One region of the Planococcus dechangensis genome, then DNA from elsewhere that is predicted to be linked to it. Evidence: riboswitches for the same ligand, from Rfam matches in the RefSeq annotation. Region 1 holds a riboswitch; the other holds the start of a gene.

Region 1 (4,216 bases):
CGATTAGGCATAATTATTGGAGGATATAAGAATGGTGCAATTGCCGAACTGCCCGATATGCGGTTCTGAATATGCGTACGAAGATGGCGATATGCTCGTCTGCCCAGAATGCGCTCATGAATGGAATCCAAACCTTGAAGAAGTGGAGACTGTACGTGATGCAGTAGGCAACATTCTTAAAGACGGAGATGCAGTGACGGTTATCAAAGATTTGAAAGTGAAAGGCAGTTCAAACACATTAAAAATCGGCACCAAAGTGAAAAGCATCCGTCTGGTTGAAGGCGACCATAACATCGATTGCAAAATCGATGGATTCGGCGCGATGCAGCTGAAATCCGAGTTTGTCAAAAAAGCATAGCCGATTTTGGGTGCATCAAGAAAATAGCAGCAAGCAAAAAGGGTGTTCATCTAATGGATGAACACCCTTTTGCGCTTACACACCGCGTTTGTTGCCCCACAGCAATGTATGAAGCTGTGGCAATACTTTGGCGTCGTTCATGACAGTGGAAGATAGATGCTGGTCGATCAACCATTGGTAACGTTCCAGTAAATGCTGTGTCAGCTTTTCATCGTCGGTAGTCGCTGTATCGTCGTTCCCGACTTGCAAAAAGAACGGAAATGCCGGGTAACGCAAGTGAAGCTGTTCGGCAAAGAAAAAATCCTCTTCGTCGAAGACAACGACTTTTAAGCTGGCTTTGGCTGAAGAAAGTTTTCCAAGCATCGCATCCAGTTTCGAGTAATCTAAAATCATCCCGGAACTGGGTGGCTTGGGAGAAACGGTGACCTCGTCGATTTCCAATAGCCAATCTTGCCAGATGCTTCCTTGCGTTTCGACCGCTGTTTGCCAGCCATTCTCCTGGCATAAGGCGACCAATTCGCCAATGCCTTTGTGAAGCGCCGGATTGCCGCCGGATAAGGTGACATGGGAAAATGCCTGTTTTCCGAGTTCGTCCAGTTGATCGGCAATATCCGGTGCGGTCATCATGACGCTTTTTCCTGTTCCGTCCCACGTAAATTTGGAATCGCACCACGAACAAGAATAATCACAGCCCGCAGTCCGTACGAACATCGTTTTTTGCCCCATGACCATGCCTTCGCCTTGGATTGTCGGGCCAAATATTTCCATTACCGGAATCTTCATAATGACTCCTCCTTCGATGGGCGATAAACGACATAACTTGTCGGGGTTTCCCGGACTATGACCTGGAGGCAGCGCGGCTGGTTGTCGGTCCCGTCGAGCATTTTTTGTGTCATGAGAAATATTTGTTCCGCGAGTTGTTCAGTCGTCGGAAACGTTTCGGTGAATTCGGCGTGGTCATTCAACACCGTATGGTCATAGCGTCTATGGATCAAGTTTTTCAACTCTTTAAAATCGATTAGAAAACCGGTCGCATTCAACTCGTTGCCACCAATCGTGATATTAAGTGTATACGTATGGCCGTGCATGCGCGCACACTGTCCCGCTTGTTCTGCAGGGATATAATGGGCTGCAGAAAAATGCATGTCTTTATTCAATTCAAAGCGAAAAGCGTGTGCGACTGAAGGATAAAATTGCTGCATCATGACTCGTCACCAGCTTTTTCGCCTAAGTATTTAGCTAACCCGTCATTCCGCAGCACGCATGCTGGGCATGTTCCGCATCCTGAAGCGGCTACCCCGTTATAGCAAGTCAATGTTTCGGTTTGGACGAATTTCAAAGCGCCAAGCTCGTCGGACAATTCCCAAACGCCTGCTTTATCGAGCCACATGAGTGGCGTATGGATGATGAATTGCTTGTCCATCGCCAAATTCAAGGTGACATTCAGCGAGCGGATGAATGTATCGCGGCAGTCGGGGTAGCCGCTGAAGTCGGTCTCGCTGACGCCCGTCACCAAATGACGCGCACCGAATGCATCGGCATAGATGGCGGCAAAGGATAAGAACAGAAGATTGCGCCCCGGCACGAATGTCGAAGGCAAGCCGTCCGTTTGGCCCGTTACGGTGATTGAATCGCGCGTCAAGGCGTTAGCGGACAATTGATTGATCAGCCCGAGGTCGAGTACTTGAAGCGTGACGCCGAGTGTTTCGGCAATGCGTTTGGCGTGATCGATTTCTTGGGCATGGCGCTGCCCATAATCGAAAGTGACAGCGAGCACTTCTTGAAATTGTTCAAGTGCCCAAAACAGGCAAGTGGTGCTATCTTGTCCGCCGCTGAATACAACGACAGCTTTTTCATTCTTCATGACTTACAGCTCCTTAGTTTTTTTGAGAGGGAGTTTGCGAACCTCTTTATGAAACAGTTTCCATAATAGCATAATTGAAATACCAATGGCGCTTTTTCGTGTGTAGTAAAGCCATAAAAGGGTATAGATAACTAAAATGGAAGGGGTGGCTGCGAGTGAAAGCGATTGTCATAGATCAGTATGGAGGGAAAGAGCAATTAAAAGAACGGGATGTTGAAACACCATCCATTGCCGAAAATCAAGTGCTTGTCGAAGTGCATGCGACCTCGGTCAATCCGATCGACTGGAAGCTGCGGGAAGGCTACCTAAAAGACATGCTGCCTTGGGAATTTCCGATTATTCTCGGATGGGATGTAGCAGGCGTCGTCCGCGAGATCGGTTCGCAGGTCACTCATTTCCATGTTGGGGACCGCGTGTTTGCCCGGCCAGCGACGACGCGTCAAGGCACCTACGCGGAATTCGTGCCGGTTGATGAAAACTTGCTGGCCCGAATGCCGGAAATCATGAGTTTTGAACAAGGGGCCGCTATTCCACTGACCGGGCTCACGGCTTGGCAATGCCTGGTGGAGATCGGCCATATTAAAAAAGGCGAGAAAGTACTGATCCATGCTGGTGCAGGCGGCGTCGGCAGCATGGCTATCCAAATCGCCAACAGCATCGGCTGTTTTGTAGCGACGACAGCGAGCGATAAAAACGACGAACTGGTCACTTCACTCGGTGCGAATCGCGTTATCGACTATCACGAAGAAGATTTCTCGGAAGTGCTGGAGGATTTCGATTTTGTTTTGGATACGATGGGTGGAGAAACCTTGGAGAAAAGCTATGGCGTATTGAAGCGTGGTGGCAGGCTCGTCAGTATTGCAGGACAGCCGGATGAAACAAAAGCAGAACAATTCGGCATTTCCGTCAACAGCTTCTGGCTGGAGCCGGACGGTGCGCAATTGAGGAAACTCGCTGATTTGTTCATCACTGGGGAAGTGAGGCCGGAGGTGGGCCATGTGTTTCATTTGACGGAACAAGATGTCCGCCAAGCGCATGAATTGAGTGAAACGCACCACGCCAGAGGGAAGATCGTCATCAAGGTGAAAGAAACATAAAAAGCACGCGGCATCAATGGCCGCGTGCTTTTGTTTGTCTTATTCCGGTTTGCCGGAGCGTTCTTCCGAATAATAATCATCCGGTGCATCACTTTGTGCCTGGTCCGTACGTACGACGAGCACATCGCATTTCGCAGAGCGGACAATATGTTCGGATACGCTGCCGATTAGGAAGCGTTCGACAGCATTCAAGCCGGTCGCACCACAAACGATCAAGTCCGCTTCAACTCTTTCTGCAAGTTCACGCGGAATCATCGTTTTCGGAGAACCGTAATCAACGACGATGTTGACTTTTTCAACGCCGCCAGCCTCGGCTTCTTTTTTATAATCCCCGAGCAGGTCTTCAGCAAACTTTTGCGCCCGGTCTGCAATCGAGCGGTCATAGGCTTCGATAGCGGCGAATGAACGGGTATCGATAATATTCACTAAATTCAATGTCGCATGGTTCCGTGTGGCGATGCCGATGGACTTTTTGAAAGCCCATTCCGCTTCTTTAGAACCGTCTACCGCTACCATAATTTGATTATACTTTAATGTCATCTCAGCATTCCTCCTTTGTCTATACTGTAACTTTCGAGGCACATGTGAATTGTTCCTCCCTAATCGATGAAAATTCTTAAAATTTTTATAATTAGTTTTTTGTTAATTATTGTGAAATACTTTTAGATCTTGCATTCTGCGGCTTCGGCTGAAATTCTACCAATAAAAATATATCTCTTTTATAAAGAAAATAAGAGAGCACAATTCAAAAGAATCTGGTAGAATGGATGTGGTTTCAAATACTGAAAGATTGCATCATTTTATTATTTCACACACAATATATTGGAGGGTTTTGCAATGCGTATCGGTGTACCGACAGAAGTTAAGAACAATGAAAACCGCGTGGCGATGACACCT
Region 2 (4,216 bases), on a different contig from region 1:
TTCCAATGAAAGAAAGCGAGGTCAAGCAACGGACTTGGGAGCTCGTCACCATGGTCGATTCGTTCGGGCTGACAGAAGGTCGCTATCTTGAAGGCATGAAAGCACGCAAACTCCATGAAGAGTGGCTCAAGAAAATCATCAAAGAAATCCGCAAAGGTGAATACAATCCACCGCCTTACACGGCAGCTTATATCATCGCCCATCACCGCACGCCTGATGGCAAATTGCTCGACCTCAATACCGCAGCGGTCGACTTGAACAATGCTTACCGCCCGATGATTGCGACAGCCTATTTCATCGTTTTCGGTGTCATGGCGATGAACGACCATCCGGAAACACGCGGCAAACTACAAGCGGATAAAGACAACTACAGCCATAACTTCGCGCAGGAAGTGCGCCGTTATTATCCTTTCGCGCCTGTCATGGCAGCGATTGTCAAAAAGGATTTCGTATGGCAGGACGTTCATTTCAAAAAAGATATGCGCGTCATCCTCGATTTGTTTGGCACAAACCGCCACCCGGATTCTTGGGACAACGCCGACGAATTCATCCCGGAACGCTTCAGTACATGGGATGGCAGCCCGTTCTCCTTCGTACCGCAAGGCGGCGGCGACCATCATACCGGACACCGCTGTGCAGGTGAGTGGATGACTGTCATGGTCATGCAATCGTTCTTCAAATACTTTGCGGAAAACTTGAACTATACCATTCCAGAACAAGATCTCTCTTACGACATGTCCCGTATGCCGACGATGCCGAAGAGCCGCTTGATTTTAAAAGACGTGAAGAAAGTGAAAGCCCGCCCGGACAATGTGTTCTATCATGAACAGAAGAATACAACTGTGCAATCAGGGTGCCCGTTCCATTGATAATGAAAGGTTAGAGATTCTGTCTCTAGCCTTTTTAATTTGCTGGAAAAAAGATAGCGAGGATTTTCTTGTGAAATTGTTCCTGTTCATTAGTTGAGCTTCATTTTAGTATTCGCCGCCATGCTTCGGGTTGGCCTCTTGCCGCAAGCCAAGAAGGACGCTTGTCTTACGGCGTCGGCTCACCCGTGTGCGCTTGGCGGCTTGGAGATTTCATTGATTGGGGTGCGTGTAGATAGATCTGCTTCTATATAAAGTTTCCGGCTAGTGTGGGAATCGCTTCCCGGATCGGGCGAATGTGAGGATAGCGAGGGTTTGCTTGTGGAATCGTTCCTGTTCTTTAATTGAGCTTGATTTTGGTAGTCGCCGCCCTGCTTTGGGTTGGCCTCTTGCCGCAAGCCAGGAAGAACGCCTGTCTTCCGGCGTCGGCTCACCCGTGTGCGCTTGGCGGCTGGGAGATTTCATTGATTGGAGTGCGCGTAGCTAGATCTGCTTCTTTATGGAGTTGTCGGCTAGCGGGGGAATCGCTTCCCGGATCGGGCGAATGTGAGGATAGCGAGGGTTTGCTTGTGGAATCGTTCCTGTTCTTTAATTGAGCTTGATTTTGGTAGTCGCCGCCCTGCTCTGGGTTGGCCTCTTGCCGCAAGCCAGGAAGAACGCCTGTCTTCCGGCGTCGGCTCACCCGTGGCGCTTGGCGGCTGAGAGATTTCATGGATTGGGGTGCGTGTAGCTAGATCTGCTTCTTTATGGAGTTGCCGGCTAGCGGGGGAATCGCTTCCTATGACGCAGTATCTAGCAAATTGGTGCCTGAACTAGAAATCTGGTTAGTGGATTAGAACTAATTAGGTTTTATTCATAGCCAAGATGACTTGAGCTACAAAGTAGGATGCTTTTCTCCATTCGACATTGAATGGATTAAAGAAATTATCCACCACTTTAAAACTAGAGACGGAGTGGAAGGGGACGACGCCTGGGGGACTGCGCGGGCTGGCGAGACAAATGTGCGATGCTCTTTGCCGCACATTGGCTCAACACCCGCCCCACACCCGGGCAGCTGAAAGCGCGACGTCCTGTCGCATCAGTTGCATGACTCGCATCCTGCGAGCCTCAAGCAGCCCTCCTGAAACGCAGTCGAAAAGTGGAAGCTTTTTCAATCACTTCTTTTCATTTCACATGTCTTAACTTATTAACTATATGATCCGCAACTTGCAGATGCTAAGCTCCAACAAACCAACAATTGACAGAATCGCGTCCATCTTATACGATAAGGCAGGAAATTAAATAACCCGGCAACGGGAGAGGTTCATAGCATTCCACCCTCTATAAAAAACTATGGATTTTGAAATCAAGCCGAATCCACATGCGATTCGGCTTTTCGTTTGTCCGAATTTTTTATAGCTCTCCCCCAGTCGGCCATTTTGAAGGAGGCCACACATATGGCAGGAAGAAACGAAGATACACTCGAGCATTTGTCTTTGCTCGGCAACCAGAACACACGCTACAAATTCGAATACGATCCAGGCATCCTAGAAGCGATCGACAATCTCCACACGCGCGACTACTTCGTTAAATTTAATTGCCCGGAGTTCACCTCGCTGTGCCCGCAAACCGGCCAGCCGGATTTCGCGACGATTTACTTGAGCTTCATCCCCGATAAAAAGCTCGTCGAAAGCAAAGCCTTGAAGCTATATTTGTTCAGCTTCCGCAACCACGGCGATTTCCATGAAGATGTCGTCAACATCATCATGAACGACTTGATCGAATTGCTCGACCCGCGCTATATCGAAGTATGGGGCAAATTCACCCCGCGCGGCGGTTTGTCGATCGATCCATATACAAATTATGGCAAGTCCGGCACAAAATACGAAGAAATGGCGACGTACCGGATGATGAATCACGACATGAACCCGGAAACGATCACCAACCGTTAAGGAGATCCGCTCATGTTACTTTATTTGAATGGCGCCTTTGTCGGTCTTCTCATTTTATCGAATATCCTTGCTGTTAAGTTGTTCTCCATCAGTGAATGGGCGGTGCTGCCGGCTGCGGTCATCGTCTACGTCTTTACATTCCCGATCACCGATACGATCGCCGAAGTGTACGGCAAAGAAGCGGCGCGCCAGACGGTCATGGCTGGATTTTTCACTCAAATCGCTGCATTGGTGTTCATCTTTTCCGCCATCCATTTGCCATCCGCGCCGTTTTTCGCGGACCAAGAAGCGTTTGAATCGATTTTCTCCGCCGGGTTTCGGGTGACGCTGGCAAGCCTGGTATCTTATTTCATTAGCCAAAACTTGGATGTCACCATATTCCACAAGTTGAAAGCACGCAATGGCGAATCCAAGCTATGGCTGCGTAATAACGCGTCGACCATGGTCAGCCAATTGGTTGACACCGCCATTTTTATCACCATCGCATTTTACGGCACGATGCCGCTCGCAGCCTTAGTGGCGATGGTTTTTACGCAGTATTTGTTCAAGTGGGCCGTCGCAGCAGCCGATACTCCGCTCGTTTATTTGCTCGTCAAACTTGCACGCCGATCGAAAACTGCAAGTCAAAACAGCTTCGCTCAATAGCCTAAAAACTAATAATGCCGCCATCCGTTCCTGGATGGCGGCATTTCGTATATTAGTTTTTTTGATTAAAGGGCTGTGTAACTGGCAGTAAGACAGCAGCCTGATTGTTTTTCTTCGTCCATGCAAGCTCCGCTGCAATCGGCAAATGATCCGATGCGGCCGTTTCGATCGTTTGCGCACTATGCACTTCGAATCCATGGTCGGCAAAAATATAATCGATCCTTGTCATCGGACGGAACGATTCACCGGTTTCATTGTTTTCGTAAGGAGATGGGTAAGTGTTCGCATCGCCATTTTTCGCTTTCAAAAAGACATCTGTCAGCAAACGGTGTAAGGAATGCAAATGCCGGTGAGACGGCGGCGCATTGAAATCGCCCGCAATGATTTTTGGAAAATGGCTTTTCCCGGAGATGTCCAATAATTCCTGCACACTAACTTCAAGCTCTTCATCTTTCAGCGACAAATGAGTGTTTAATACTTTGAGGTACGTTCCATCCACTTCAATAACTGCCTCTAGCACACCGCGTTGTTCATTGTTGTAAACTTCGGTGACGACTTGTGTCAAAAAGTGGTTTTCTGCATACTTGATCGGATAGAGGCTTAATGTGGCATTGCCGTATTGGCGGTTCGGCCGTTCATTGTTATCCGAGGCCTGATTGAGATTGGCGCCGTATGCAGCATACATCCCGAGCCGTTCAGCAAGCCATTCGACCTGATCGATATAAAAACTCCGGTCTGAAAAATAACGGTCGACTTCCTGCAATGCCACAATCG

Evidence for each region. Region 1 has a riboswitch for preQ1 ahead of queC (7-cyano-7-deazaguanine synthase QueC). Riboswitches for the same ligand answer to the same signal wherever they lie in the genome.
Region 2: another riboswitch for preQ1. It lies ahead of queF (preQ(1) synthase); the one in region 1 lies ahead of queC (7-cyano-7-deazaguanine synthase QueC).

Annotation. Positions count from the first base shown of each region.
Region 1 covers NZ_JBHSGL010000016.1:75,890-80,105, forward strand. The annotation lists gene ACFO5U_RS16725 (zinc ribbon domain-containing protein YjdM) at 32-358, shown strand; gene queE (7-carboxy-7-deazaguanine synthase QueE) at 434-1,141, opposite strand; gene queD (6-carboxytetrahydropterin synthase QueD) at 1,138-1,563, opposite strand; gene queC (7-cyano-7-deazaguanine synthase QueC) at 1,560-2,222, opposite strand; PreQ1 riboswitch class I at 2,230-2,273, opposite strand; gene ACFO5U_RS16745 (NADP-dependent oxidoreductase) at 2,378-3,319, shown strand; gene ACFO5U_RS16750 (universal stress protein) at 3,359-3,859, opposite strand; gene ald (alanine dehydrogenase) at 4,157-4,216, shown strand, end outside.
Region 2 covers NZ_JBHSGL010000002.1:288,057-292,272, forward strand. The annotation lists gene ACFO5U_RS01970 (cytochrome P450) at 1-869, shown strand, start outside; PreQ1 riboswitch class I at 2,159-2,206, shown strand; gene queF (preQ(1) synthase) at 2,303-2,797, shown strand; gene ACFO5U_RS01980 (queuosine precursor transporter) at 2,810-3,442, shown strand; gene ACFO5U_RS01985 (endonuclease/exonuclease/phosphatase family protein) at 3,495-4,216, opposite strand, start outside.